One region of the Pseudoalteromonas sp. 1_2015MBL_MicDiv genome, then DNA from elsewhere that is predicted to be linked to it. Evidence: predicted binding sites of a transcription regulator. Region 1 holds the regulator's gene; each other region holds the start of a gene.

Region 1 (10,424 bases):
CCCGCGTAATGTTTTAACATATTTGGTACATCTAAAATCAGTGCAATACCACCATCGGAAGTAATTGTAGCACCAGCCATACCGGGTGTTCCTTGTAATAAAGCATCAAGAGGTTTTATTACAACTTCCTCTTGCCCTATTAACGAATCTACGACAAAGCCTACTTGTTGTGTACCAATTTGGACAATAACTACATGACCATGTGCTTTACGCTGAGAGCGGTCAGCGCCTTTAACTAGCCAATGCTCAAGATAAAACAATGGAATTGCTTTTTTGCGCACAATAATTGTCAATTGACTATCAACAACATTCGTTTTAGTTAAATCGAGGTGGAATATTTCGCTAACACCCGCAAGTGGTAATGCAAATGTTTGCTCTCCAACAACAACCATTAAGGTCGGCAAGATAGCGAGAGTTAATGGTACTTTTATCTCTAAAGTAGTCCCAACACCTAACTCTGACTGAATACTTACTGAGCCATTAAGTTGGGTAATTTTGGTTTTAACTACATCCATACCAACGCCACGACCTGAAATATCCGAAATCTCTTCTTTTGTTGAAAAACCAGGTGCAAAAATTAAATTATATGCTTCAGTATCAGAAAGCCGGCTTGCTTGGTCGTGATCAAGAACACCTTTACTAATCGCTATTTTTTTCAGCTTCTCAGCATCCATACCAGCACCATCATCTTTAATGGTAAGTAAAATATGATCGCCTTGCTGAGATGCTGATAACGTAACAGTACCTGTTCTTGGTTTTCCAGCAGCCTCACGAAAATCTGGCATTTCAATACCGTGATCAACAGAGTTACGCACTAAATGCACTAAAGGGTCGGCTAATGCCTCAACCAAATTTTTATCTAAATCAGTCTCTTCACCAACTAATAATAGATTAATGTCTTTATTTAAGCTGCGTGCTAAATCACGAACAACTCGAGGAAATCGGCCAAACACTTTTTTAATTGGTTGCATGCGGGTTTGCATAACCGCACCTTGAATATCAGCAGTAACAACATCTAAGTTAGATATAGCTTTACCCATTGCTTCGCTTTCAGAATTCGTAGCCAAGCTAACTAAGCGGTTACGAACAAGTACCAATTCACCGACCATATTCATAATTTGATCTAAGCGTTTAGTGTCAACACGCACTGTCGTTTCAGCAGTTGGTGCAGTAGCCTTTTTTGGAGCTGCAGCAACTGTTTTTTCAGCAGGTTTTGCAGGTACTGGTTTTGATGCTTCAACTTTTGGTACTGGGGCTGCTTTGGGCTTAGGAACAGCTTGTTTTGCGGCTGGTTTTTCAGCAATCGCAGGAGTGCTTTCTAAAGATTTAGGTGCAGTTCCCTTACCATGAAGTTCATCTAACAGTGATTCAAATTCATCATCACTGATATCATCGTTCGATGAATCTGTATTGTTAGTCGAAGGCGATGGCTTTTGTACATCAGGTGTAACATTACTTTCTTGCGCTGCAACAGAGCCGAAACTGCCAACACCATGAAGCTCGTCTAGTAAATTATCAAACTCATCGTCTGTAATATCACCATTCAAATCATGACTATTTGTGGGGGCTTTTACTGCCGATTCTTGGCTTGTACCATGTAATTCATCAAGTAGGTTTTCAAACTCATCCTCTGTAATTTCATCAATTTGAGAGTCAGTTTCAGATGAAGTTGGACCACTAAACAGCTCATCAAAAGCAAAAGGGTCCGCACCATCAGTACTGGGAGTTTGTGCTTCAGCGGCTTCTTCTTGAGGCTGTTCTACAACAACTTCAGGAGAAGTACCTGATAACTCGTCTTCTGTGGGGGGGAGACCTAACTTATGTAAAACTTCAAGTAGTTGAGGATCCGCAGGTTCTGGTTTATCACGATTTTGAATCGTCGCAAACATTTCATTGATAGTATCAAGTGCTTGTAAGATAACATCCATTAGCTCAGAATTAACAGAACGAACGCCCTGCCTTAACAAGTCGAATACATTTTCTGCGCCGTGACATGCGTCAACAAGCTCAGTCATAGCTAAGAATCCAGCACCGCCTTTTACGGTATGAAAGCCTCTAAATATAGCATTTAGCAACTCGGTATCTTCTGGATTGTTTTCCAGTTCAACTAACTGTTCAGATAAAAGCTCAAGGATTTCTCCTGCTTCTACAAGAAAGTCTTGTAAAATATCTTCATCGACTTCAAACATGCAGTTACTCTCCTCTTAGAAGCCCAAACTTGATAAAAGATCATCGACTTCATCTTGATCAGACACAACATCATTACGTGATTCTTTATCAATAATAGGCCCTTCAGGACCTGCTAATGTTTCTGGGTCAACTGGGTCATCTATTTTTTGTGGTTTTTGGGTGACTGCTTTACTGATATCTTGTTCAGAAAAAGCAGTTAAAAGATGAAGTAAGCTTTCTTCAACTTCCCTAACAAGTTCTATAATTCGGCGAATTACTTGACCTGTCAAATCTTGATAATCTTGGGCCATTAATATGTTAGTCATGAAGCTTTGTAACTCATCAGTTTTATGATGAGAACTGCTCATGAATTTATCAATGCTGTGGCACAGTACTTTAAATTCACCGAGTTCAATTTCACGACTCATTAGACGGTCCCATGTCGGTTTGATATGGGATATTTCATCCGCTAACTGTTGTGCTATCGGTAAACTCGCCTCAACCGCATCCATGGTTTTATTTGCAGCATTTTCTGTCATCTCAATGACATAATTAAGCCGTTTTTTAGCATCAGGTATAGCGTCTTTAGTGAGATCTGTTAGGCGCGTGTCTAGCTCAAAGCCTTTTAAAGCTTCATGTAGTTGACGCGTCAACTTTCCCACTTCGTCAAATATTTCTGACTGCTCTTTAGATGCAGTATCTAAAATTAGTTGATCAGCTTTATCATGTTCGCCATTTTCTAAAAAAGTGACGAGCTGACGAGCTTGTTCTAACGTTATCCGAGGCGCAGCAGGTGCTGGCATAAGCCTTTCCCCTATTATTAACCTAAGCGTTCGAACACTTTTTCTAATTTAGTTTTTAATGTGCCAGCTGTAAATGGTTTTACAATATAGCCATTAACACCAGCTTGAGCCGCTGCTATTATTTGTTCTTTTTTAGCTTCAGCTGTCACCATTAAAACAGGAAGGTGTTTTAATTTATCGTCAGCCCTTATCGCTCTCAAAAGATCAATACCTTGCATTCCTGGCATGTTCCAATCTGTTACCACAAAATCAAAAACTTGATTTTGTAACATGGGTAAGGCTGTAGAGCCGTCATCCGCTTCTTGGACGTTGGTGAAGCCTAAGTCGCGCAATAGATTTTTAATAATACGTCTCATTGTCGAAAAATCATCAACAACAAGAATTTTCATGTTTTTATCCAAAACATCCTCCAGTGAGGTCTTAACCTGTATTTACTTACTACTAGTTTATCCAGTCATTGATTTTTGCTTTTAGCTTAATCATCGCCTGACCATGTATCTGACTTACACGCGATTCACTTACATCGAGTATATGTCCAATTTCTTTTAAATTCATTTCATCGTTATAGTACAAAGAAAGTACCATTGCATCTCGCTCTGGTAATGACTTGATAGCATTTAATAATGATTCATTAAATCGTTCATTTTTAACGTTATTAAACGGTTTGTCTAGCGTTAAATCTTGGCCCGCCGTGGTAATAACATCTTCATCGACCCCGAGGTCTTCGATGCCTAACACTTTACTTGTGTTTACATCATTTAAAATATGATGGTACTCATTTAACGAAATTTCAAGTTTTTCAGCAACTTCTATATCGGTTGGTTCACGATTTAAGCTACTTTCTAATCCAGCAATCGTCTCGGCTACAAGACGGCTTTTTCTATGAACCGACCGAGGAGCCCAGTCACCACGGCGCATTTCATCAAGCATGGCACCGCGAATTCGTATTCCCGCGAACGTTTCAAAACTTGCGCCTTTGGTTGCATCAAAGTTTTTTGATGCTTCAATTAGGCCTATCATACCCGACTGAATTAGGTCATCGAGTTGGACACTTGGAGGCAAACGAGCAATTAAATGGCATGCCACTTTTTTGACTAGCGATGCATGTTTTTCAACAATCACATTTAAATTTTGTGTTGATTGATATCCCATAGCTCTATTTACCAATGTTGTCATAATTAGCCGTTAACTAGCTTCTCAATAAAAAACTCTAAATGTCCTGAAGGTTGGTTAGGTATAGGCCATTTCACTGCTCTTGTCGCCAGTGCTTTAAAGGCAACTGAAGCAGGAGAACTAGGAAAAAGTTCTACAATCACTTTTTGACGGCGAGTTGCCTTTCGCATATTTTCGTCATAAGGGATTGTTGCAACCAACTCCATTGACACATCTAAAAATCGGTCCGTTACTTTTGAAAGTTTTGCAAATAACTCATGACCTTCACGCATACTACGAACCATATTAGCTACAATTTTGAATTTATACACCCCATGCTCACGACTTAACACTTTAATAAGTGCATAAGCATCTGTGATTGAAGTCGGTTCGTCGCACACTACAACCATTACATCTTGAGCAGCACGAGAAAAGCTCAGTACCATATCTGAAATACCCGCAGCGGTATCTACAATTAAGATATCAAATTCGGTATTTAATTCGCTAAAAGCGCGTATAAGGCCTGCATGTTCAGACGGTGATAATTCCACCATACTCTGAGAGCCAGAGGTCGCTGGTACAATTTTAATTCCTGCAGGACCTTCAACTAAAATCTCATCGAGTTCACACTCACCAGAAAGTACATGTGATAAATTACGTTCAACCCGTAATCCGAGCATCACATCACAGTTCGCTAGACCTAAGTCGGCATCAAGTACTAAAACTCGATTACCTTGCTGGCCTAATGCTATTGCCGTGTTAAGTGAAACATTTGTTTTACCTACACCACCCTTGCCACCAGTAACAGCGATAACTTTTACGCCGTTGTTATTGTTTTGACTCATTTTGCGCAGGCCGCTTGCTTGATCTAATACTGTGTTAATCATACATCCCTACTGTGCTCGACGCCACTGCTTGGTGTCGTGAATGTTGTGCTTTTATTCTTTTCAAATACAATTGCTCAGCTTTTTTTACTAGTTTTTCTGCATTTGCAACACGAATGTCTTCTGGAACTCGTTGACCATTAGTAAGATACCCTATTGGAAGGCGATTTTGAATCGCAATACTAATAATCTCACCTAAACTTAAAGATTCATCCAACTTGGTGAAAATACAACCACTTAACTGCACTTTTTTGAAATGTCGTACTGTTTCTTGCAAGACATTTATTTGCGCTGTTGCACTTAATACTAAATAACTACGAATATCAACACGTTGATTGCGCATAAGCGTATTCAATTGCTCTGTTAAACGTAAGTCTCGTTGACTCATACCTGCTGTATCAATTAATACTAGACGTTTATTTCGTAAATGGTATAAAACTTCAGCTAATTCATTAGCATCTTTAACCTGCTTTACTCCACAACCGATAATTCGACCGTATGTTGCAAGTTGCTCATAAGCACCAATTCTGTATGTATCGGTGGTTATTAGCGCCACTTTATCTGCACCGTATTTCTGTGCGCCTAAAGCAGCCAACTTTGCAACTGTTGTCGTTTTCCCCACACCAGTAGGGCCTACCAATGCGTAAACACCACCTTGACGTAGTATTTCATTATTCGTAGTTTGCATCTGGTCTTCGACCATTGTTAACAAAGCCTTCCAACCTTGTTGGCGAGATACGTCATCAGGTACAAAACACGCCATTTGTTCTGCAACTTCTTTATCGATTCCCATACCAACTAAACGGTCAATCATACAAGCACGTGTGGGGTCACGGCGTGCCATATCTTGTTGCATTAAACCTGATACTTGGTGCTCTAGCAATTGACGAATAGCGTTCATTTCTTCACGCATTGACGTCATTTCTTCACTTTCATTATTTTTAACGTGCGCTTGAGGTGTTACAGGGCTATCTAGATCATCAAAATCACGATCTAGGTCATCAAAACCTAAACTATCGGCTTGGGTCTGTGGACGTGTTGGTGCAATATCTTCGCGAGCAAACATATTCGCTGAGCGAGGTTTGACAACGGGCTCTTGATAATTATCGGTCGTTTCAATACCCGATTGAGAAAACATTGATGCTAATTCAGGTGAACGTGGGCGAGGAGATTGACGCTCTAGTAAAGCTTCTAAACTATCTGCAACCCTAGCTTGGGGAGCCGCTTTAGGGCGTTGTGGCTCTGGCTTTACAAAATTATGTATACTGTGTGATTGTGCTGAGTCATCCGCACGCGCTAAAGTATTTTGCGGCTGTGCAACTGATTTAGGGGCCGCTTTTTCATAATCAACTGCGGCTACAATCTCAACGCCATTAGCCAGCTTTTTGTTAGACATAATAACCGCATCAACACCAAGTTCATCTTTCACTTCTTTAAGTGCTGTACGCATATCTTTAGCAAAAAAACGTTTAATTTTCATTATTCAACCCCTTTAAAATCTTATTGTTGGCCTACAGAGCTGACAATTTTTATCTGTCTTTCGTCTGGCACCTCTTGATAAGACATCACCCTTAATCCTGGGATGGTGTACTTAACAAAACGAGATAACACAGTACGTAACATTCCTGACGTTAACAGTATTGAAGGTTCACCGGCCATTTCTTGATTTTGATGCGCTTCATTCAATGACACTTGAAGTCGCTCTGCAAGTCCTGGCTCTATACCGGCACCTTCATCGCCTGCATTTTGTAATGACTGATGCAACATCTGTTCCAACTCAGGCGCCAAGGTTATGACAGGTATTTCAGATGACATTCCAACCGCATCTTGAACAATTAATCTACGCAGAGAAATACGCACTGCAGCCGTTAATACATCAGGGTCTTGGCTACGAGGACCATACTCAACAAGGGTTTGTACAATTGATCGCATATCGCGAATAGCCACCCCTTCGTTCAATAAGTTCTGTAGTACTTTTACAATAGCGGTTAACGGCAATACATCAGGGACAAGCCCTTCAACCAAACGAGGATGACTCTTTCCAAGCATATCAAGTAAGTTTTGAACTTCTTCATGCCCTAGTAACAACGCTGCGCTGTTAGTTAACAACTGACTAATATGAGTTGCAACCACTGTGGCAGAATCAACAACGGTATAGCCTAAAGATTGAGCTTCGTCTTTTTGATCAGGTTTAATCCAAACCGCGTCTAACCCAAATGCAGGATCTTTAGTTTCAATTCCTTTTATCGGACCAAATACTTGCCCTGGGTTAATAGCCAGCTCATCACCATGCTTAAGCTCCCCCTCACCAGTAGATACTCCCATTAGCGTTATTCTGTAAGCATTAGGGTCTAGTTCTAAATTATCGCGAATATGAACAGGAGGAACTAAAAATCCAAGCTCTTGAGAAAGCTTTTTACGCACTCCTTTAATCCGGTTGAGTAGTTCACCACCTTGTGATTGATCAACCAGCGGAATTAATCTATACCCTACTTCTAATCCTATTACATCAACTTGTTGAACATCATCCCAACCAAGCTCTTTTTGCTCTTGTTTATTAGCAACACCTGTCGCGGTGTTTCCGCCATTTGCAGCTTCTTCAGCTTCGGCTGCAGCAGCTTTGATTTTACTTTGCTGCGTGTAATAGGCTAAGTAACCAAGTAGTGCGCCTAAACTCAAAAAAGCAAAATGCGGCATACCAGGGACTAATCCCATGATGATCAAAATACCTGAAGCAATAAAGAGTGACTTTTCGTTACCAAGTTGTTTCTTGAATTGGTCACCCATATTAAGCGACTCATTTTGACGTGTTACTACAATTGCCGTGCCAATTGAGAGCAGTAATGATGGAAGCTGAGCAACCAAACCATCACCAATGGTTAGAAGAGTATATACTTCCATTGCATGGCTAAAACTTAAGTTATGCTGGATCATCCCAACAAATAAGCCACCTACAATATTAATAATTAAAATAACGATACCGGCTATTGCATCGCCTTTTACAAACTTACTCGCACCATCCATTGAACCGTAAAAATCAGCTTCGCGAGTTACTTCCTCGCGACGGTCACGCGCTTGCTCAGCACTAATAAAGCCCGCATTTAAATCGGCATCTATTGCCATTTGTTTACCTGGCATTGCATCAAGGGTGAAACGTGCAGATACCTCAGAAATACGTCCAGCACCCTTTGTTATTACTACAAAGTTGATAATGATAAGAATTAAAAATACAACTAAACCAACTGCATAGTTACCACCAATTACAACTGAGCCAAATGCTTCAATGACCTTACCGGCAGCATCACCACCATTATGACCCTCAAGTAACACAACTCGAGTACTAGCAACGTTGAGCGCTAAGCGCATAATCGTAGCGATAAGTAATACAGCGGGGAACATACCAAATTCAACTGGTTTCATCGTGTAAACAGTCACGAGTAATACAACTAATGCGAGCGCAATATTAAACGAAAAAAGGATGTCGAGTAAAAATGGCGGTAATGGTAAAATCACCATTCCCAGTGCAGCAAGCACAAGCAAAGGAGTCCCTACTCCTTTGGCATATTCTTTTTTGTCTCTGTTAAGTTGTTGTAATACCGCTTTAAAACTCATAATTCTACAATTTCAAAAAATTGACACTATATAGAATTAGCAATAACTATTCCAAGTTAGTAAATTTGCGATATTAATACTTGTAGGCGTCGGGGATGGGGAGTTTATTACTAAGCTTTGTAGGGCGTTTTCCTCGTCCCTTGTTAAAACGTTTTAGCTGAAATACATACGCTAGCACTTGTGCAACAGCCGTAAATAGCTGATCAGGTATTTGGTCGCCAACTTCAGCCGTATGATAAAGTGCTCTAGTTAGCATGGGGGACTCTACAATGGGGACTTCATTACCAATTGCTACTTTACGAATTTGCATTGCCATCTCGTCAATACCTTTGGCTAATACAATAGGCGCTCCTGCACGCTCCGTATCGTACTTTAAAGCGACTGAGTAATGAGTTGGGTTAGTAACAATAACATCTGCATCAGGCACATCTTGCATCATGCGTTTTTGCGACATTTGCCTTTGTGTTTGCCTAATACGTGCTTTTATTTGTGGGTCACCCTCCGAGTTTTTATACTCATCTTTAACCTCTTGCATTGTCATTTTAAGTTGCTTGTTATGGTTATAACTTTGAAATGGCGCATCAATTGCTGCAATAATAATTAAAGTGCATGAAAGCCCTAAAAACATCCACGCTAAAATCTCTAAGGCATGAATAATATTACCCGGTGCACTTTCTAAGCTTAAGTGCAGTATTTCATCAAAAAAAGTATCAATTAAAAACACTGCAAAACTTGCAACTAAACCAAATTTTAAAAGTGACTTTATAAGCTCAACAGCCGCTTGCGGGCCAAACATTCGCTTAAAGCCCTTCATTGGTGACATTTTGCTTGCTTTAGGCGCGGCAGCTTCCCAGCTAAAATTAAAACCACCTAACAATGTATTACCAATAAATGCAGCTAAAACAATAATTAATACAAACATGGCCATCGGGAACATTAAAGCGTCAGCAACTTCTCCCCAAACGGCAAACATTTTAGTTGTATCAAATGCTTCGTTACGGTTTAAGCTAAGTGTACGGCCCATCACATTATATAAACCTTTGCCAATTTCTGGTCCATACATCAAAAGAGATATAGCCGAAAAAATAAGCACAAACATGGTACCTAACTCTTTTGAGCGCGCTATTTGACCTTTCTTTTTAGATTCGTCAAGTTTTTTGGATGTGGGTTCTTCTGTTTTTTCCTGCCCTGAGTCTTCAGACATGACTTTCTCCTAAGGTGAACAACCAACTAAAGTACACATTAGCTCAATCATTTTTAACCATTGAAACTCAAACTGAGTAACAAAGTTGCCTAGTGTCGCCCAAATAATAATAAGTCCCGCTACCAAGGTAAACGGAAAACCAATAGAGAAAATATTTAATTGCGGCGCTGCACGCGTCATAATACCAAACGACATATTAATAACGAGCATAGCTGTGAGCGGTGCAAGTGAGAGTACAAGTGCTGTAGTAAACATCCAGCCGCCCCAGGTCACTATGTCCCAGTAATGATCTACAGACCACCACGTGCCATCAATCGGTAACACTTGAAAACTATGGACCACCATCTGAATCATCATTAAGTGGCCATTAAAAACAAAAAATAGAAGTGTCGCTAAAATCAGAAAAAACTGTCCAACAGCAGGTACACTTGCACCATTAGAGGGATCAATAACTGAAGCAAAACCTAAACCTGTTTGCATTGCTAATATTTGCCCAGCTAACACAAAGGTGTTTAATAAGAGTATAGATGCAAAACCAATCGCAATACCAATCAACATTTGCTGGATAACAACTAAAATCATTTCAAACGAAAACAAATT
Region 2 (10,424 bases), 730 kb from region 1:
ACCTATCCTACACATGTAGGTTCAATGTTCAGTGCCAAGCTGTAGTAAAGGTTCACGGGGTCTTTCCGTCTAGCCGCGGGTACACAGCATCTTCACTGCGATTTCAATTTCACTGAGTCTCGGGTGGAGACAGCGTGGCCATGGTTACACCATTCGTGCAGGTCGGAACTTACCCGACAAGGAATTTCGCTACCTTAGGACCGTTATAGTTACGGCCGCCGTTTACCGGGGCTTCGATCAAGAGCTTCTCCCTAAGGATAACCCCATCAATTAACCTTCCGGCACCGGGCAGGTGTCACACCGTATACGTCATCTTGCGATTTTGCACAGTGCTGTGTTTTTAATAAACAGTCCCAGCCACCTGGTCACTGCGGCTCCCGTCCGCTTAGAGAGCAAGTCTCATCACAGATAGGAGCGTACCTTCTCCCGAAGTTACGGTACGATTTTGCCTAGTTCCTTCACCCGAGTTCTCTCAAGCGCCTTAGTATTCTCTACCTGACCACCTGTGTCGGTTTGGGGTACGATTCCATATAATCTGAAGCTTAGAGGCTTTTCCTGGAAGTATGGCATCAGCAACTTCATCACCGTAGTGACTCGTCTCGTGTCTCAGGTTTAATGTCTGTCCGGATTTACCTAAACAAACGCCCTACTCACTTTCACATAGACTACCAACGCTATGCTTGCTTAGCCTGCTCCGTCCCCCATCGCAATTATATCGAGTACAGAAATATTAATCTGTTTCCCATCGACTACGCCTTTCGGCCTCGCCTTAGGGGTCGACTTACCCTACCCTGATTAACATGGGATAGGAACCCTTGGTCTTCCGGCGTGGGAGTTTTTCACTCCCATTATCGTTACTCATGTCAGCATTCGCACTTCTGATACGTCCAGCATACCTCCCGGTACACCTTCAACCGCTTACAGAACGCTCCCCTACCACTCAGAATAAATTCTGAATCCGCAGCTTCGGTGCATAGTTTAGCCCCGTTACATCTTCCGCGCAGACCGACTCGACCAGTGAGCTATTACGCTTTCTTTAAAGGATGGCTGCTTCTAAGCCAACCTCCTGGCTGTCTGGGCCTTTCCACATCGTTTCCCACTTAACTATGACTTTGGGACCTTAGCTGGCGGTCTGGGTTGTTTCCCTCTTCACGACGGACGTTAGCACCCGCCGTGTGTCTCCCGGATATTACTTTACGGTATTCGGAGTTTGCAAAGGGTTGGTAAGTCGGGATGACCCCCTAGCCTTAACAGTGCTCTACCCCCGTAAGTATTCGTCCGAGGCTCTACCTAAATAGATTTCGGGGAGAACCAGCTATCTCCCGGTTTGATTAGCCTTTCACTCCTAGCCACAGGTCATCCCCTAACTTTTCAACGTTAGTGGGTTCGGTCCTCCAGTTGATGTTACTCAACCTTCAACCTGCCCATGGCTAGATCACCGGGTTTCGGGTCTATACCTTGCAACTATTCGCCCAGTTAAGACTCGGTTTCCCTACGGCTACCCTATTCGGTTAACCTCGCTACAAAATATAAGTCGCTGACCCATTATACAAAAGGTACGCAGTCACCCAACAAGTGGGCTCCTACTGCTTGTACGTACACGGTTTCAGGTTCTATTTCACTCCCCTCACAGGGGTTCTTTTCGCCTTTCCCTCACGGTACTGGTTCACTATCGGTCAGTTGGGAGTATTTAGCCTTAGATGATGGTCCACCTATATTCAGTCAAAGTTTCACGTGCTCCGACCTACTCGATTTCACTTAAAATGTCTTTTCATGTACGGGACTATCACCCTGTATCGTGGCGCTTTCCAGCAGCCTTCCATTAACACATAATAAGCTTAAGGGCTGTTCCGATTTCGCTCGCCGCTACTTTCGGAATCTCGGTTGATTTCTTTTCCTACGGGTACTTAGATGTTTCAGTTCTCCGCGTTCGCCTCGTTAACCTATGTATTCAGTTAACGATACCTGCAAGCAGGTGGGTTTCCCCATTCGGAAATCCTAGTCTCAAGCGCTTTTTACTAGCTTGACTAGGCTTATCGCAAGTTAATACGTCCTTCATCGCCTCCAACTGCCAAGGCATCCACCGTGTACGCTTAGTCACTTAACCATACAACCCAAACGGGTCTTTGTTTTGTGACAGTTTAACTTCGCCAGAAGTTAATATTGAATACTAAAGTAGATACCAATCAATCAACTCATAAGAGTTAACTAAATGGCACTCAATGGTACTGCTACCATTGTTTTTTTACTTTTGAAAACTCTTGATAAATACAATGTATTCATCAGAATTTTATTATCAGCTTTTCCAAATTTTTAAAGAGCAAGAGATACAAAAACCTCTCAAAATTAAACACACTCTATTCTCAGGCGGTTAATGGCCCGATAAAGAATATTTATTTTTAAGAAGTAAAAGTGGTGGAGCTAAGCAGGATCGAACTGCTGACCTCCTGCGTGCAAGGCAGGCGCTCTCCCAGCTGAGCTATAGCCCCACATATGCTGGTACTTACTGTTTTAACCATCTTCTTGATTAGACAAGAAGTGGTGGGTCTGAGTAGATTTGAACTACCGACCTCACCCTTATCAGGGGTGCGCTCTAACCAGCTGAGCTACAGACCCAAAACAATAAGTGTTGTTCTCTTTACAATAACAATCATCTGTGTGGACACTACGAACAAATAAGTTCTAAATCGTATAAGGAGGTGATCCAGCCCCAGGTTCCCCTAGGGCTACCTTGTTACGACTTCACCCCAGTCATGAATCACTCCGTGGTAAACGTCCTCCCGAGGGTTAGACTATCTACTTCTGGAGCAACCCACTCCCATGGTGTGACGGGCGGTGTGTACAAGGCCCGGGAACGTATTCACCGCGTCATTCTGATACGCGATTACTAGCGATTCCGACTTCATGGAGTCGAGTTGCAGACTCCAATCCGGACTACGACGCACTTTAAGTGATTCGCTTACCTTCGCAGGTTCGCAGCACTCTGTATGCGCCATTGTAGCACGTGTGTAGCCCTACACGTAAGGGCCATGATGACTTGACGTCGTCCCCACCTTCCTCCGGTTTATCACCGGCAGTCTCCTTAGAGTTCTCAGCATTACCTGCTAGCAACTAAGGATAGGGGTTGCGCTCGTTGCGGGACTTAACCCAACATCTCACAACACGAGCTGACGACAGCCATGCAGCACCTGTATCAGAGTTCCCGAAGGCACCAAACCATCTCTGGTAAGTTCTCTGTATGTCAAGTGTAGGTAAGGTTCTTCGCGTTGCATCGAATTAAACCACATGCTCCACCGCTTGTGCGGGCCCCCGTCAATTCATTTGAGTTTTAACCTTGCGGCCGTACTCCCCAGGCGGTCTACTTAATGCGTTAGCTTTGAAAAACAGAACCGAGGCTCCGAGCTTCTAGTAGACATCGTTTACGGCGTGGACTACCGGGGTATCTAATCCCGTTTGCTCCCCACGCTTTCGTACATGAGCGTCAGTGTTGACCCAGGTGGCTGCCTTCGCCATCGGTATTCCTTCAGATCTCTACGCATTTCACCGCTACACCTGAAATTCTACCACCCTCTATCACACTCTAGTTTGCCAGTTCGAAATGCAGTTCCCAGGTTGAGCCCGGGGCTTTCACATCTCGCTTAACAAACCGCCTGCGTACGCTTTACGCCCAGTAATTCCGATTAACGCTCGCACCCTCCGTATTACCGCGGCTGCTGGCACGGAGTTAGCCGGTGCTTCTTCTGTCAGTAACGTCACAGCTAACGGGTATTAACCGTTAACCTTTCCTCCTGACTGAAAGTGCTTTACAACCCGAAGGCCTTCTTCACACACGCGGCATGGCTGCATCAGGCTTGCGCCCATTGTGCAATATTCCCCACTGCTGCCTCCCGTAGGAGTCTGGGCCGTGTCTCAGTCCCAGTGTGGCTGATCATCCTCTCAAACCAGCTAGGGATCGTCGCCTTGGTGAGCCATTACCTCACCAACTAGCTAATCCCACTTGGGCCAATCTAAAGGCGAGAGCCGAAGCCCCCTTTGGTCCGTAGACATTATGCGGTATTAGCAGTCGTTTCCAACTGTTGTCCCCCACCTCAAGGCATGTTCCCAAGCATTACTCACCCGTCCGCCGCTCGTCAGCAAAGTAGCAAGCTACTCTCTGTTACCGCTCGACTTGCATGTGTTAGGCCTGCCGCCAGCGTTCAATCTGAGCCATGATCAAACTCTTCAATTAAAAAGTTTTATGTCTTTCGACAGCTCAATGAATTCTGAATTTTTTAATATCTTTCGATATTGAATTGACTGTGCCGAATAATTACCGAAATAACTATTCTGTTGGTCACTCAGTTTTCAATTGAGACTCTAATTTGTTTGCCTTACTTAGCGAACTAAGCTTGGCTGTTAGAACTCAATCTGTACGAGTGCCCACACAGATGATTGCTTTATATTGTTAAAGAACATTTTGAGTCGCTTTAGCGTCTCAAGGGATGCGAATAATACACCCTTTATTTTTCGAGTCAATACTTTGTTTTAAACTTTCTTTTTAGAAGATTTAAAACCGAAGTTTTATTTAACTCTCTGATTAGTTCGTGCCTTGCTATGCTTCGGCGTTTCCCGTCTCAGTGGGGTCGCATTATAGGGAGATCCGAAAACAGATCAACCCTTTTTTTAGATCTTTTTACTGTTCGAACAAAAATAGAACAGAACCGAGTGAAATCATATTAAAACCTTAGTAAAACGATGTTTTTTTGTGCTCTTCTTTATTATTTAATACAAATATCATTGCTATGTTCAATTAAGACGTTAAGATAGCAAGTTCACAATGTTAAATTAATGTTTATTTCCTGTTTATTGGTAGATCTAAAATGAAATTACCCGATCAAAAAGCTTTTATCTTCTCTGTTATTCTTGCTGTAGTTGGTTTTGTTGTTGTTAAGTTTGCTTTAGCAAGCCTGGCACTAGACCCTGCGCTTCTATTTGGTGTTGGTTTGTTAGTAGGCGCACTTGTTATTGCAGCAATGTCGTCTGATGTAACTGAAGAAGCCGAAGTAAAAACAAAGACTCTCTATGTTGGTAACCTTCCTTACCGCGCAAATGAAGGTGTTGTTCGTGCATTATTTGAAGAACAAGGCAAAGTATTCAATGTTCGTTTATTAAAGGATAAAAATACTGGCAAGCGTCGTGGTTTTGGTTTTGTTGAAATGGCACAAGCTGATGCAGACAATGCAATTGCTAACTTGAACGATAGCGAGTTCCAACAACGTACTTTAAAAGTACGTGAAGCAAAACAAAAACAAGAAGACGATTCTAATGCTCTACGTACTGAGACGGATCAGTCAGTGTAACTAGCTTTACCGCTAGCTTATTGCTAAACACATCAGCCGTTGCATAATATTGCAGCGGCTTTTTTATGTCTGTTCGCTTATTCACACATAGGTTAAGTTGGTTAAGTAGGTAGTTGACTCTGTTTGCTATCGCTACACCTGAATCAAGTAATTTTACATTCCCTTCAAAATACTGACTAATCGGCTCTACTAATATCGGAAAGTGCGTACACCCTAGTACAAGTACATCTATAGCTTTATCTATATTTAGGCCATCAAGCACTTGGTGCAACTTGTTTGTATCTAAATAGTCTGTAAAAAAGTGTTGCTCAGCTAATGTGACTAACTCCACACTGCTATATAGATTAACGATTACATTACGTGCATGTTCAGCAATTAATGTTTTAGTGTATGAACTGGCGACCGTGGCTGGTGTGGCTAATAAGCCAATATGATTTGAGCGTGTTAATTCTGCGGCAGGCTTTATTGCTGGCACAACACCTACTATAGGAATATCTGTCACTTGGCGAACAGCACTAAGTGCAGATGTAGAAGCCGTATTACACGCTATTACTATTAAATCAACGTCAAGCGTGTTGGCTTTGATGAAATGAATAAGTGAGCACAATCGGTTGATTATTGTTTGTTGGGATTGAGCACCATAAGGTAGGAATGCATTATCCATAAAATAGCTGTACTGAGCATTGGGGATACTTTGCTTTATATGTTCAAGTACGGTAGTTCCACCAATACCTGAATCAAAGACCATTATATGCGCTGACAAACTACCGTTCCCACTTTACTTTAAGAACGGCAGTTTGCCATGAGGTATTTATAAAAGAAAGTAGTTTAGCTTTGTGTGGTTTCTAAATCGGCAAGATCATCGGCCGCTGAATTTAATTGATTAAGGTTTTCGAACATAGACTTTGTGTAATCTACTAACTTATCTATTTGTTCCTGATCTTGATTTAACCATTGTAGAATGCCAGCTAGTTGATTTTGTAATCCAAGTTCACCCGCTTTTTCAAAAGCACTTTTAAGGTCGTCATTAAAAGGGGCTAAACCCTCTGCTACTTGTTTTTCTGGTGCTGGTTTATATTCTTCGTAACTTTTAACTGTGGCTATTGTTTTTGTTTGGCGTAAATCCATAGAAAAAGCCACCAGCTGATCGCTGTCTAAACTCAGCTCTTGTGCTTGTTCAAATGCTTCATCTAAATCACCACCAAAAAAGGTTTTACTTAAATCTTGTAAGTCTTCCATCATCGCATTAATCGCTTCTTGCTCTTGCTCATTTAAGTCACCATTAACCGACATCGAAAATGATACCTGTCGATATTGCGATGATGAGCTTGCAAACGATTCACTATCACTGTTTCTCTGATAGCCACTCGCCGATTGAGATTCAAATGCATCCGCAAAGCTAATACTTACCTCATCGCCTTCTGCGGTAGTGAATTTATACTCTGCATTGCTAGTCATACTGACATATTGAGCCTGACTTATATTTACGCTGGCAGGTTGTGGATTAAATAGCGACTCTTCAAATTTATCAAGCCCATTGTAAATTCCCTCTTTGGACTTATTGATGCCCTCTTCCATTTCGTCATTAAATACACCTGTACCTTTGAGTTCATCAACAGCGTCGTCAATCCCTATTTGGACTCCTTTGCGCGCGTCGCCTAACATGTCTTTAAGATTTTCATCATTAGCGCCATTAGCTTTTGCTTTATTTACAGCGCCGCTGACAAAATCGAGTACGTTTTTTACGATTTCATCAAAATCAAATAGTGGTTTGTCTGCTTTTTTTTCTGCGATAGGCAATCCAAGCTGCTCAGCCATTTTATCGCCAAGCACTTTTGCAGCTAATTCTTTGCCACGTTGCTGGTAACTATCTTGGGGAGATTGAATAGTAGGTTGCTGTATATCTGCTTTATTATTGAATTTATTAATGTTGTTGTTTGGCGTGAAGCCATAGTTACCTATTTTCATGTTACATCTCCTAAGCGTGCGTAATTTATTATCGGCTATAACAATAAAAACTAAAGTACAATGTGCAATAAAACAGCATAAATGCTAGCCAAAACTAGACAAATACGCAGCGCTCCCTACAATAGCGCCGATAAACAGATCTTAGATAAGGTAGTAGCGTTAATGGCAGTTATTAAAATAGATACCACACAGTACCAAGCGCAGTTAAGTGAAAAAGAGCAGCGTATTAGTGCGCAGTTTCAACGTTTTGGTGTGGAGCAACTAGAAGTATTTAGCTCAGAGCCAACTAACTACCGCCAACGTGCTGAATTTAGAGTATGGCACGACGGTGACGATCTGTTTCACATTATGTTTGATCAACAAACAAAAGAAAAAATCCGTGTTGATACATTTGATCCAGCAGCACCTTTAGTAGGTGAAATAATGCAAGTGATGATTGAAAGCCTCAAGCCTTGTGAAATATTACGCCGTAAGTTATTTCAAATCGATTACCTATCAACGCTAAGCGGTGAAATTTTAGTAAGCTTGCTTTATCACAAACCACTGGATGATGAATGGTTAAGTGAAATTAAAGCACTTAAAGAAAAGCTTAGCAGTAAATACAAAATTGACTTTATAGGCCGTGCTCGCAAACAAAAAGAAGTACTAGGTGATGACTTTGTAACTGAACGTTTAACAGTTAATGGTCAAGAGCTTATATATCAACAAGTAGAAAATAGCTTTACTCAGCCTAATGCAAAAGTAAATATTAATATGCTGGAGTGGGCGCAAGATTTATGTAAACCACTTAAAAATGATTTATTAGAGCTGTATTGCGGTAACGGTAACTTTTCAATTGCGTTAGCGGGCTGTTTTAATAAAGTATTAGCAACAGAAATATCAAAATCATCTGTTCATTCTGCTCAATACAATATTGCTAAAAATAACGTAGAGAACTTAGATATTATTCGTATGTCGAGTGAAGAGTTTACTCAAGCAATGAATGGCGAGCGTACTTTCTCTCGTTTAGATGGTATTGACCTTAAAAGCTATGACTGCCAAACCATATTAGTTGATCCACCGCGCGCGGGCATGGATGAATTAACATGTGACTTAGTGGCTAACTACGAAAGCATAATTTATATATCGTGTAACCCTGAAACCCTTGAGCGTGACCTTGATCACTTAACACGTACGCACAACGTTAAGCGCTTTGCTATATTTGATCAGTTCCCATATACACATCACATTGAGTCGGGCGTTTTCTTACAACGCAAATAACCAGCCAAAATTAAAGTGCCAGTACTTTTATAAGTGCTGGTATTTGCTCTTCACTAAATACTTGAATACCATTTTTTATTAATAATGCTGTAGTTAAACCTAGACCTTCGATTTTTACTCCGCGATGCTTTCCATCATATATTGTATTTCGTCCGCAAGAAGGGCTCGATTCTTTAAGTAGAGCCAAACGCACTTGATTCTTTTTACAGAGTTCTAGCGCTATATTAGCTCCAGTTTGAAACTGCTCTGTTACATCTTCTCCTAAATTAGTAACTACACTCCCCTGTATTATTTCAGCAGGAGATCTAGGAGTAGGAAGCCCACCAGCGACCTCAGGACAAAACACAATTAATCTATTTTGTTTTTGCCACAAATTAAGCTGTGGATGCAAAATTGTGTGTCCTCTACCATCGTAGCGAACAGGCTGCCCTAGCAAACAACTCGATACTAATATTTTTTCCATCGCTATATCCTTATAAAGTAAAAAAGCTCCTTAAGGAGCTTTTTTTATTTTGGTTAAATTTATTTATTAGCTAGGTAATTAATTAATTTTCCAATATCTTCTGGTTCAGTAATACCCGACTCACGACCTAGGTTTAATTTGTACTTACCATTTACAATAAAGGTAGGTACTCCACGTAGTGCGCCTTTTTCTTTAAAGTAGTCTTGATCGCGTTTCATTTTAGAGCTCAGCGTACGTACCGAGAAGCTTTTAAACAGCTTATCAAACTTATCACCATCAACGCCCTGCGCTACAAATATATCTTTTACATCTGCAAGCTCATTAAATTTAGCGCGCTTTGTATGGATATGATTAAAGATTGCAGAAATAATCTGATCTTTCTGTGGGAATACTTCAGCTGTCGCAAGTGCTTGGCTCATCATCTGTTGGTTTTCTGGATCACGTACACCTACAAAATCAACATGACTCTTTTTAAATTTAACGTTTTTATCAAGCTTAGGCTTAAACTCACCAATTAGTGCCTCCATGTTATTACATGCAGGGCAGTAAAATGAGAAAAACTCTTTAACTTCTGGCTTTTTAGTTGCACGCTCAGAAACAACGTCGTAATGCACGCCTTCTTCATACGTTGCTGCAAAGCTTGTTGCTGCCATAGGAAGTAATACTGCAAGCAAACCTGCTTTAACTAATTTAATCATTATTATGCTCCGAAATTATAAGGCTAATAAAAACGCAACTAGTTCATCAAACTGTTGTTGGCTTTTAATTGTATTAATATTAATTTTATATTTATCGTTAACAATAAAAGTAGGTACACCTGTAAGTGCGCCTAATTTTGAATATTTGTTTTGATTATCTTGTAATGCACGCTCAGCTGAAATAATAGGCATGCTTGCCATATCTTTATCAAACGTTTCGCTATCAATGCCATTTACTTCTAAAAGTTTTTTCAAATCTTTCATCTCAGTCAATGGTGCACGTTGAACATGAATACTTTTAAATATTTGCTCTGTGATAGTATCTTCTTGCCCATGTTTTTTGGCAATCAGATAGGCAAAGCTCAGATTGGTTTGCGCCTGTGGTGAAACACCACCTAAAAAGTTAACATGATTTTTAATAAACGTTGCACCTGTTGGTAAGCTTTTTTCTATTGCCTGAGCAACAGGTTCAAACTTAAAGCAATGCGGGCAATAATATGAAAAAAATTCCGTCACTTGTGGTGTTTTACTTTTCTCTGCATTAATAATTGTATATTGATTATCAGCTTCAAATTGTGCAGCAAATGCCGCAAATGGTAAACAAAGAAGTAGTAGGCCTAGTTTTAATTTTTTAAGCATTTGTATCTCGTTGTACTTGTCTTTAAATAAAATATTACGGCAATAACTTTAACGGCG
Region 3 (10,424 bases), 410 kb from region 1:
CAGCAAGCCCTGCTTTTTGAGTAACTGCAACTAAAGTACCCGAGGTATCAAATAAATCCACAAACAAAAATGCGAAAATAACGCTCAACATAGATAATTCAAGTGCAGCACCAAAATCAAGCTGCATAAAAGTAGGTAAAATAGAAGGAGGCGTAGCAACAATTCCATGGTATTCAACAAGCCCTAAAGCCAGTGCGATACAGGTCACTAATAAAATACTAATTAATACACCACTTTTAAAGTTACGATATAAAAGCGCAGCAATAATAAAAAAGCTGAAAATAGCTAATAATGGGCCAGCTGAAGTTATATCACCTAATTGTACTAACGTTGCAGGGCTGGCAACGATGATGCCCGCATTTTTAAGAGCAATTAAAGCTAAAAATGCGCCAATACCCGTTGCAATGGCCCGCTTTAAAACCAAAGGAATGGCATTAATAATCCACTCACGAACTTTAAACAGGCTTAGAAGTAAAAATATACACCCAGACATAAAAACAGCACCTAATGCCGCCTGCCATGTGTAACCCATCCCTAATACAACACCATATGTAAAAAATGCATTTAACCCCATTCCAGGCGCTAATGCTAAAGGATAATTAGCCCACAATCCCATAATAAAACAACCAATAGCAGCTGCAATACAAGTTGCTACAAAAGCAGCTCCCTGATCCATTCCAGCCTCTGCTAACATGGCAGGGTTAACAAATACAATGTAAACCATTGTGATAAATGTAGTAATACCCGCAATGCATTCACGGCGGACTGATGAGCCATTCTCACTAATTTTAAATAAAGCTTCGAGCATAATAGACTTATGGTTGTAAAAAGTGGCAATATTTTAACATAAAAATCATCTTTTACAGGACATTTTACCTTGCGATATACTAAACTATTGACTTAGTTACATAACGAATGAGTGAGCATGATAAAAACAACACCGACAGGCCAAGATTTAGAGCAGCAGTTAGACAATATACTGTCCTTTGTCACGCAACCTAGCGACACTAACTCAACGCCAACTAACGAAAATAGTCAGCAAAATACACTGAACAAAGCACTGTATTATTTAAAAAACAATCAAAATGCACTTGCTGCGAAGTGGATGCGTTTAGCTGCGATGTCTGGAGAACTTCGAGCACAATTTTACTTAGGACTATTTTTTGTAAAAGGCCAAGGTGTTCCGCAAAGTGTATTTCATGCAGTTGCATGGCTAAGCTTATCAAGTAGTCAAGGTCACGAGCCAGCAACTACTGCATTAACTGACTTGCGTAAACACATTGAAACTAAACGCTTTAAAGATGCCCAATGCTACGCTGCAAGTTTATATGAACAAATTCACCAATTGCAGTTTTCTCACCTAATACCAAATAACGCTAACGAAGAGTAAATTACACATACGAAACTATGCTGTAATTTACACATGAAATCATTATTTAAAGCTGCCATATCAACCTTCAACAGGTGTATACAGTATTCAACACAATAATGCACAGTTGGAAACAACAACATAAAGGTAAATTTAAATCATTAAATATTAATAACTTAAAAAAATGACAATTTAAAAAAAGTCTAAATCTTAAATTATCGTACAAAAAAATAGCAAAAAACACTTGCACACAAACACTGTATAAACTACTGTATGTAAATACTGTATAAAAACCCAGTGAGTGAAGCGATATGTTACAACCAATTACCGTACGAACAGTTAAAAGCTACCAACAAGACAATAAAAGCGATTGTGTTAATTTAATTGAAATTGAAGATGAAATTTCGGCAACATTTGAGCTATTAAAAGTATTACATCAATACAATAGCTTAAATGCTTGGACATTATTAATCGCACCCGATCACGTCCCTAGTAAAGCGCTACTTGATTCGTGCTCTATCGATACGAGTAAATTACTCGTTATTAGACAAAAACACTTAGTGAATCTAGAGTACGTATTAAATTCGGCTTTACACAACGGTAATTTTGCAGCTGTAATTACTTGGACTGATATAGTTAATAACCAGCTATTAACTAGCTTATCTCTGGATATGAGTAAAACAAATACAAAGTTATATTGCTTCACGAAAAACAAACAAACCACAGAGATATTACTAGCTCAATAATCTTGTTAAACTAACATTTTAGCTTTACACCAAAATTATGACCTCACTGAATAAAACATTATGTCTTTGTGGCAGCCAACAAAATTATGTTGACTGCTGCGAACCTTTTCATTTGGCAATACAGCATCCTCAAACACCAGAGCTACTTATGCGCTCTCGTTATAGTGCTTATGCACTCAAAAATGCTAAGTATATTTATCAAACATATACACCAGATAAACAGCCCGAAAACCCCGTTAAAGAAATTAAAGAATTTGCAGATGGTTGCCGCTTTATAAAACTGACAATTATAGACTCAGGGCACGATGATAGTCAGGGTTTTGTAGAATTTAAAGCGCACTACTTTTATGATAATTTATACTGTGAATTGCACGAACAATCAAAATTCATTAAAGAAAAAAATCAGTGGAAATATTCTGACGGCGTTATATTACCTGTTGCAGATATAAAAATTGGCAGGAACGATGATTGCCCATGTGGCAGTACTAAAAAGTATAAAAAGTGCCATAGCCTATAAACCTCAACTTACCCAGGCATCAGGTATTTTGAAACACACTAATTAGTTAAATGATATGTACTCTAGTTTTGTACATATTATTTAACTTAATGTGGCGCATACACACGAAAAGTTATTTATTTCCAAAAAACTCAGCGTCTCTAAATAAAATTTTATACCAATCTGCTTATGTATGGGGTCTATTTAACGTTAAGAAAATTACGCTAGAACTAGGCAAAAGTTTTTGTATCTAGTTGTTCTAAATAAAAAATTTTAACGACGTTATAGTGCAATTTAATTCGTTAAATTGATCAAAGATTTATGCAGGTTGGTATTATAGGGTTATTAGATAATTTATATTGTTCAAATACTTATACCAACTCTTTTAATTAAGTGATCTATTTTTAGATAACAGAATCGTGTCGATAACAAGACAAAAAATCGTTATTTAATTGTCCTATATCAGAAATTTTTAACGCCGTTAGCGTCAGATTTAATCCCTCAAACTGATTAAGCATGATTGCGGATTGGTTGGTTAGTATTATTCAGATTGATATTAAAACCCACATAACAAAAATGGACCACTTGGGTCCATCTCTACTTTACGAGTACTTAAAATTTAAGAGTTACTCGTCGTCATCTAAATCAGCTTGTTGACGCTGTGCCGGCTTTGCTAAAATCTCTACGTAGAAAGACTTTAAATCTTGCTTTTCGATGTCGCTGATATGATTGCTAATCTCTGCAACGTGCACTACTTGAGCATCTTCAGCTGTATTACCAAACTTACAGTCAAATGCCCAGTAATCAGCATCTTCAGGTAGCGTTTTATTACGTTCTCTTTTCAAATATTTTTTCACTTCGTGCTTTGCAGCATCGACCATACGAGGGTATTTGATTTTCTCGTGATTCAGCGTGAATGTTTTCTTCATTACGTTCCTAATTACCTTGGTTTAATGATAACGGCATTTCATGTCATACCATTTGACATCATTATAGCAATTGCATTAAATTTTTGGATGGTTTTTTTAAACTAAATCAATTTTTAGGCAATTAACATTATAAATAGCTACAAAGCCTCTCTTTTTAGCCATCATTATTATAAAAATGACCATTTAAAGCTTGTTTTACTGGGCCTGACATAAGCTGATTTGAAATCGTAGATAGATAAATTATTTTGTAGGTCAATATTATGCTGTAGCTAAGTGAAGCGGTTGATGTAATGATTCATCATTAAGACCATCATAGAATGAAGCTACGTCCATTTGCGGATGCGATAGCTGAGTCTCTTTGTTCTTAATACGTCTGCGCACAGCTAGCTCACAATTATCAAGCACATTGAGTGGAATATGAGCTAAATCATTTCTTATTGAAAGTGGTTCAGGGTTTAAGCAGTGTCGTAACTTAATATCGCTCATACCTGCATGCTCTCCCACATTTGATAATAAAGCGGCGTTGTGTTGCCCAATCAACATATTAAATTCATCAGGTGCTAAAGGCTGCTTCGGACCCGAACCAAATTGCTTACGAAGTGTCTCTTCTTCAACAATAGGGTTTTCAATATCTGTTTTTGGAAAATGGAACTGACTAAAATCAAGCGCATCGTGGGATAACATTGCCAATAAAAGAGAAAACTCTCCTCGACGTTGTTCGTGTACACTTTTATTCAACCGTGTACTTAGTTGACTCTCTGTGATTAACAAATCGTCGATTTGCATAGACTTTAGCCGATTATTGTAGGTAATAGATATTTATCGGCTTTATTTCATTTTTCTTTAGCTTTTTTCTTTACTTAAATATAAGTTTTGCTATTATCAGCGCCGTTGCACTGGAGGGGTTCCCGAGCGGCCAAAGGGATCAGACTGTAAATCTGACGGCTCAGCCTTCGCTGGTTCGAATCCAGCTCCCTCCACCACTTTTCTTACCGCTAAGTTAAGTGGGGCCAAGTGTAACAAAATTAGTGTGGAGGGGTTCCCGAGCGGCCAAAGGGATCAGACTGTAAATCTGACGGCTCAGCCTTCGCTGGTTCGAATCCAGCTCCCTCCACCACTTTTCTTCTAAAATACCTTATATTTTAAACTTCAATAATTTTTTAAAATTCCCACTGTAAACTTTGTCCATTATTCTTTAACCAATCTGATGCTATCTTATGATCCGGATAAAACTTAGCTACACGTTGCCAAAATACACGACTGTGGTCTAAGTGACGTAAATGCGCCAACTCGTGGACTATGACGTAGTCTATAATTGATTTTTTGGCTCCAATCAAGAGTAAGTTAAACGAAAGCTCACGTTTACTATTACAACTCCCCCATTTACGTTTATAGATACGTATTCGTAAATCATTCGGTAAAGGTTCCTCCATTAGTTTACAAAAGTGGGCAAGACGCATATCAATATATAATCCTAATTTTTCAGTTAAATACGCCTCAAGTAATGTTTTATACTTCAATTTTTTATGGCTCACTCGAGAAGAACACAATACGCTTAATGTATTCTCATGCTCTATAACTTGAGAATGCAAAGCGTGTTCAAACGTTATGTCTATAAGATTTGAGAAAATTAGAATTTTATGTGTTTCGAGTGGATATTGCTTTGAGTCTGCAATATTAATCTGTTTATCAAGTTGGCTATTTACCCAATCTCGTTTCTCAACCAACCATAAATCCAACTGTTTTTTAGGAACATAATGAGGCGCATAAACGGTTATTGACCGTTGGTGCACTTTAATAGCAACAGTCTTACGTCGGGCACTTCGCTTTAATTGATACTCAAACAACAGTTCTACCACATTTAACCAACACGAAATTTCTAATATTTTATACCAATAGGCTTAAGTATGGGATCTAATTAATAATAAAAAACAGGTCTATAACTAAGTGAAAACTTTATATCTAACTGCTTCAAACGATAATAGAAGACCAAGCCTTGCTGACCTTACAATATTAAAGTTCATTTTATCTAAGAGCGATTTAATCGCTGCGTGAGGTGTGTCACCTAGTGGGGTCGGTAACTTTTCATGCGTTACCTTACTGACTTACATCCATGTGAAAACAAGTAAAAACCTAGCAAAGCTTCTGCGTCCTGATCACGATTTTCACCTATATTTGTGCAGCGACAAAACGTAAATTACCTTTAGGTTGAATCCTAAAAACAGCGCATGTCTGGCACTTATGTTAACTGTACAAGCACAAATAATTGCTAAAAAATACAGTTTCACTTGAAACAAAAAAGCAGCGAATAAACCCCAATTAGATATTATTCAAAGTGATAGCAGTATGATAAAAACTTACACATAAATTCATATAATGGGAATTATAGGATTAACTACATTAGCTTTTTTTAGATGAATGCGAACCTAAGTTAACCGATGGATAGTAAAGTTTTATATACGAGTAATCATGAGATGTGATCTCATGGCTATTACCACTGTCATCTTTAAAATACATTGAAAACGTTACACCATGATCAGCAAGAACCGCTTTTATATTTAAACTTTCAAGATGACTAAGCCACTGTATAAATTGCTCCCCTGTTGCCAAAAATGCAATTCCTTTACTGCGCCCCTCACCTTCAAAAAGTGCTAAACGAGTCGTTGAACTAGCATCCTCGAGCGTTAAAGGTCCTCGTCCGTCCTCATTCCAAAAAGCAAGTTCGGATACTATACTAAAACCTAAAACGCGCTCATACCATTTAACTGCATTCGATAAATTTTCAACATTCAAATGGCAATGATCAATACCTGACAATTTAGGCATATTTTTATTATCCACGTTACTCACCAATTTCTGACTTTAATTGCTCTAAAAACTCATGCATGTAAACTGTACGCCTATTCGCTTCTGCTTTAGCTGATGGGGTATTCATGCTTTGAGCAATATGTAATAGTTTTATAAAAAAATGATCAAGTGTATATTTTTTATCATCAGCTTCTCGTTCAATACAAAAAGGGTCTTCTGGGTTATACAATAACCGAGAAATTGAGCCGCCAACTTTCATACATCGACTCACCCCAATCGCACCTAGTGCATCCATTCTGTCAGCATCTTGTACTATTTGCGCCTCAACTGTTTTAATTTCTATATTTGCGCTAAAGCTATGAGCCGCAATAGCATGATGAATATCATCAAAAAGTGACTCGTCATAATCAATCGATTTTAAAAATTCCAGTGCCTTATCTGCTGCCATAGTAGAGGCTTTTGCACGATCAGGGTGGTTTTTAGCCACCGCCACACAGTCATGCATCCACGCTGCAGGTAATACAACTGACATATTAGCCTGCTCTGCATTACATAGTTTTATTGCAACGAGCACCACTCGCTCTATATGCGTAATATCGTGAGCCACATCGGCATGCACTAAAGAGGTTATAAATTCTCTGCATTGTGAATTAAGTATTTGTAAATCGGGGCTTAAAACGGCGTCAGGCACTTTCAGGTTCCAAAAGCTAATTAATAAGTGAATTATTAGTACTTTACCGTGCTTTATAGCCCTCTTGCAAAACATTCATTGTATGTTGCCCGCTGCTTGACTAAAATACAGCGCTTATTTATTACTACTGAGAAGCCTTATGTCATCTGCCGTTTACCTACAAGCTGGTCGCGATAAATCATTAAAAAGAAAACACCCTTGGTTATTTTCAAAAGCCATCAAAAAAATTAAAGGTAAACCTGGATTAGGCGACACAGTAACGATTCACGATAGCGAAGGTAAGTTTTTAGCAACTGCTGCTTATAGCCCTCATTCGCAAATTCGTGCACGTGTTTGGAGCTTTGACGAAAAAGAAATCATCGATCAAAACTTTTTTGAACGCCGTTTACGTCGCTCATTAGAAGCACGGAGCCAAGTAATAGAAGAAGGCGGATTAACAGGCTTTAGATTATGTGCAGCTGAGTCTGATTACTTACCAGGCGTTACAATCGATAAATTTGATAATGTACTAGTTTGTCAGTTACTAAGTGCGGGTGCCGAGCGTCATAAAGGCGAGATTGTTGGCGCGTTAATGGCTATTTTTCCAGGTTCTAGCATATACGAGCGCTCAGACGTAGAAGTACGTACAAAAGAAGGTTTGGAGCCAATTAAAGGTGTTCTTTGGGGTAATGAGCCAACACAACCTGTACTTATTGAAGAAAACGGCTTAAAAATTGAAGTCGATATAATTGAAGGTCATAAAACCGGATTTTACTTAGATCAACGCGATAGCCGTGCTGCACTTGAGCGTTTTTCAAAAGACAAAACGGTACTTAACTGTTTTAGTTACACAGGTACATTTTCGTTGTACGCTTTGCGTGGCGGGTGTGAGCATGTCACTAACGTTGATGTATCGCAACCAGCGTTAGATACTGCTAAACGTAATGTTGAGCATAATAACTTAGACTTAAATAAAGTTGATTTTGTGAAGCAAGATGTCTTTAAGTTACTGCGTCAATACCGCGACGAAGGCAGACAGTTTGATACCATCGTAATGGATCCACCAAAGTTTGCTGATAATAAAGCGCAGCTAACGGGCGCGTGTCGTGGTTATAAAGACATCAACATGATTGCCATGCAAATACTAAAACCAGGTGGAACATTACTGACATTCTCTTGCTCTGGCTTAATGGAGCAAAACCTATTTCAAAAAGTTGTTGCTGATGCGGCTCTTGATGCGGGCAAAGATCTACTTATAATGGAACGATTAAATCAAGCAGCCGATCACCCAATTGCGGGTAGCTACCCTGAAGGCTTTTACTTAAAAGGCTTAATTTGTAAGGTTTTTTAATATCTAATCATTCAATTTAATTAGTTAAACTGAATGATTTCAAGGCCTGCTGTTATTGTGCCATCATCTTCTTTGCTGGCACGTATTACCTTAGCCGTTGCTTTTAACGGTGCAATGCTAGGGTGAGTAGACGCTATATCAACTGTTAAAATAGTATCTGGCTCAAGTAAATCATCCAAATGCAATGATAACCCTGTCGCGCTCAAATCAACACACTCTGCCGTATAATTCAAGCCAGCTACTGGCTCCACTGTTGTTAAATTTGCAGTCGCATTTACCTGCATACGTCTAAAGTTTCGTTTGTCATCTGTGAACATAAATCCCTCTACACTATTGTATTAATTTGCTCTAACAATACACTCATTGAAAATGGTTTTACTACATAAGCGTCGCATCCTGCGTCAAATCCGGCTTTTTTCTCCAACTCCGACTCAAGGCCAGATACCATAACAATAGGTATATTTTTTGTCTCCGGGGTATGTTTTAGCATACGACATGTATCGTAACCATCAAGTCCTGGCATGCACACATCAAGTAAAATTATATCAGGTGGATTAGCAACCGCTGATGCTAAACAACTTTTACCTGAATCAGCATAGCTCACATCAAATTTAGCAGTGAGTGCTGCTTTAAGAATTTCATAATTAAAATACTCGTCGTCGACGACTAGCAGCCGTCGTGTTTTAGGTTCGATCAATGAGGACATGGGTATGCCGTTTCCTTCTCAAAGCAAAAATAAGTCCTCCCATTAAGGTACTAAGCTTAATGGAAAATGCAAGTTTTATTCTATTTCTTTTATTGCATTTAAAATGCGTTTTGATGAAATAGGGTAAGGAGTTCCTAATGTTTGGGCAAACAAAGAGACTCTTAGTTCTTGCTGCATCCAAAAAATATCGGTTACTTCTTGCGGAATTGGCAACCCTTTAGGTGTTTTATTAGTTAATTTCTTATATTCAATTGCCACTTTATCAAGTTCAAGTACGCATAACCTATCTCTGTTTGGATCAACTGGTAATTTTTCTAAGCGTTTTTGAATAGCTTTTAGGTAACGGATTAAATCCGTTATTTTATCTGCGCCATGCGCGCTCACAAAACCTTTAAATATAAGTGACTCAAGCTGTGATTTTATATCTCCGTGCGCCGTTATCATGGTTAAATCAACGCGTCCTTTCATTTTTTTATGCAGCGCGTGAGCAATACTTAATACTTGCTCAACTTGTGTTGCAATCGATACGACAGCATCACCGAGCTCACCACGTATTTGCTCTTTTACTGTTTCAAATGCTTTTTCATCGCGTATATCGCCGTGTTTTACTAATAAGCTATCAACGCCTGCGGCTATACAGTCATCGATTAAATCGGCTATTTTTCCAAACGGGTTAAAGTACAAACCCAGCTTTGCTTTATTTGGTAAATTTTGTTGTAAATACTTAATAGGTGAAGGCACATTTAATAACACTAAACGGCGTAAACCTTGTTGATGTGCTTGCTGTGCTTTTGCTTCGTTATCAAACAGCTCCACTGCAGCGGCTGATTTTTTATCCACCAGCGCAGGGTATGCTTTTATCTCATATTGACCTTGTTTTTTAACATATGAAGATGGCAGCTCACCAAAATCCCATTGTGTTAGGTCTGATTTTTCAATGCCTTTATCGGCTACTTTAGAGAGTGTTTCGGTTACTTCACCTTGCAGCTCTGCTTTAAGTTTGGCTAAATCAAGTCCACGAGCAAGTAACTTATCGCGTTCATCACGTACTTCAAACTGCAATCTTAAATGCGGTGCAAGCGCGGTTAAATCCCATGCCTCTGGTTCAACTTTTACACCTGTCATTCTCAATAAACGCGTCGTTAATGCATCAATTAAGCTCCCTTGCATTGGCTCAATAGCTGCCAGCACTGCATCAGCATAGTTTGGTGCTGGCACAAAATTACGACGAAGCGATTTAGGCAATGACTTTATAAGTCCACTTATTAGCTCATGCCTAAATGCTGGTATGTGCCAGTCAAAACCACTTTCTTGTACTTGATTCAACAGCGCGACCGGTATTTGTACCG

The links. The regulator FliA, encoded in region 1, starts transcription of late flagellar genes. The targets are predictions, from matches to a motif close to CTAAAGNTNNNNNNNNNNNNGCCGATA.
Region 2: the regulator FliA is predicted to act here: its motif matches at 7,337-7,363, upstream of AOR04_RS01360 (DUF5610 domain-containing protein).
Region 3: the regulator FliA is predicted to act here: its motif matches at 4,361-4,387, upstream of AOR04_RS06610 (VC2046/SO_2500 family protein).

The regions. Positions count from the first base shown of each region.
Region 1 is NZ_CP012737.1:1,017,308-1,027,731, reverse strand. Features, by position in the region: gene AOR04_RS04570 (chemotaxis protein CheA) at 1-2,189, opposite strand, end outside; gene AOR04_RS04565 (protein phosphatase CheZ) at 2,205-2,972, opposite strand; gene cheY (chemotaxis response regulator CheY) at 2,990-3,373, opposite strand; gene AOR04_RS04555 (RNA polymerase sigma factor FliA) at 3,414-4,124, opposite strand; gene AOR04_RS04550 (MinD/ParA family ATP-binding protein) at 4,151-5,011, opposite strand; gene flhF (flagellar biosynthesis protein FlhF) at 5,004-6,488, opposite strand; gene flhA (flagellar biosynthesis protein FlhA) at 6,509-8,620, opposite strand; gene flhB (flagellar biosynthesis protein FlhB) at 8,694-9,824, opposite strand; gene fliR (flagellar biosynthetic protein FliR) at 9,834-10,424, opposite strand, start outside.
Region 2 is NZ_CP012737.1:285,269-295,692, reverse strand. Features, by position in the region: rRNA gene AOR04_RS01390 (23S ribosomal RNA) at 1-2,107, opposite strand, end outside; tRNA gene AOR04_RS01385 (tRNA-Ala) at 2,414-2,489, opposite strand; tRNA gene AOR04_RS01380 (tRNA-Ile) at 2,540-2,616, opposite strand; rRNA gene AOR04_RS01375 (16S ribosomal RNA) at 2,693-4,228, opposite strand; gene AOR04_RS01370 (RNA recognition motif domain-containing protein) at 4,860-5,339, shown strand; gene murI (glutamate racemase) at 5,302-6,102, opposite strand; gene AOR04_RS01360 (DUF5610 domain-containing protein) at 6,168-7,307, opposite strand; gene trmA (tRNA (uridine(54)-C5)-methyltransferase TrmA) at 7,470-8,567, shown strand; gene AOR04_RS01350 (DUF523 domain-containing protein) at 8,578-9,030, opposite strand; gene AOR04_RS01345 (thiol:disulfide interchange protein DsbA/DsbL) at 9,090-9,728, opposite strand; gene AOR04_RS01340 (thiol:disulfide interchange protein DsbA/DsbL) at 9,744-10,367, opposite strand; gene AOR04_RS01335 (serine/threonine protein kinase) at 10,402-10,424, opposite strand, start outside.
Region 3 is NZ_CP012737.1:1,430,085-1,440,508, reverse strand. Features, by position in the region: gene AOR04_RS06635 (NCS2 family permease) at 1-808, opposite strand, end outside; gene AOR04_RS06630 (tetratricopeptide repeat protein) at 926-1,390, shown strand; gene AOR04_RS06625 (SulA-like leucine-rich domain-containing protein) at 1,681-2,115, shown strand; gene AOR04_RS06620 (YchJ family protein) at 2,153-2,632, shown strand; gene AOR04_RS06615 (DUF6172 family protein) at 3,238-3,540, opposite strand; gene AOR04_RS06610 (VC2046/SO_2500 family protein) at 3,799-4,326, opposite strand; tRNA gene AOR04_RS06605 (tRNA-Tyr) at 4,439-4,523, shown strand; tRNA gene AOR04_RS06600 (tRNA-Tyr) at 4,573-4,657, shown strand; gene AOR04_RS06595 (M48 family metallopeptidase) at 4,701-5,399, opposite strand; gene AOR04_RS06590 (VOC family protein) at 5,941-6,366, opposite strand; gene AOR04_RS06585 (HD domain-containing protein) at 6,383-7,114, opposite strand; gene AOR04_RS06580 (class I SAM-dependent methyltransferase) at 7,179-8,369, shown strand; gene AOR04_RS06575 (PilZ domain-containing protein) at 8,390-8,686, opposite strand; gene AOR04_RS06570 (response regulator) at 8,695-9,075, opposite strand; gene hrpA (ATP-dependent RNA helicase HrpA) at 9,151-10,424, opposite strand, start outside.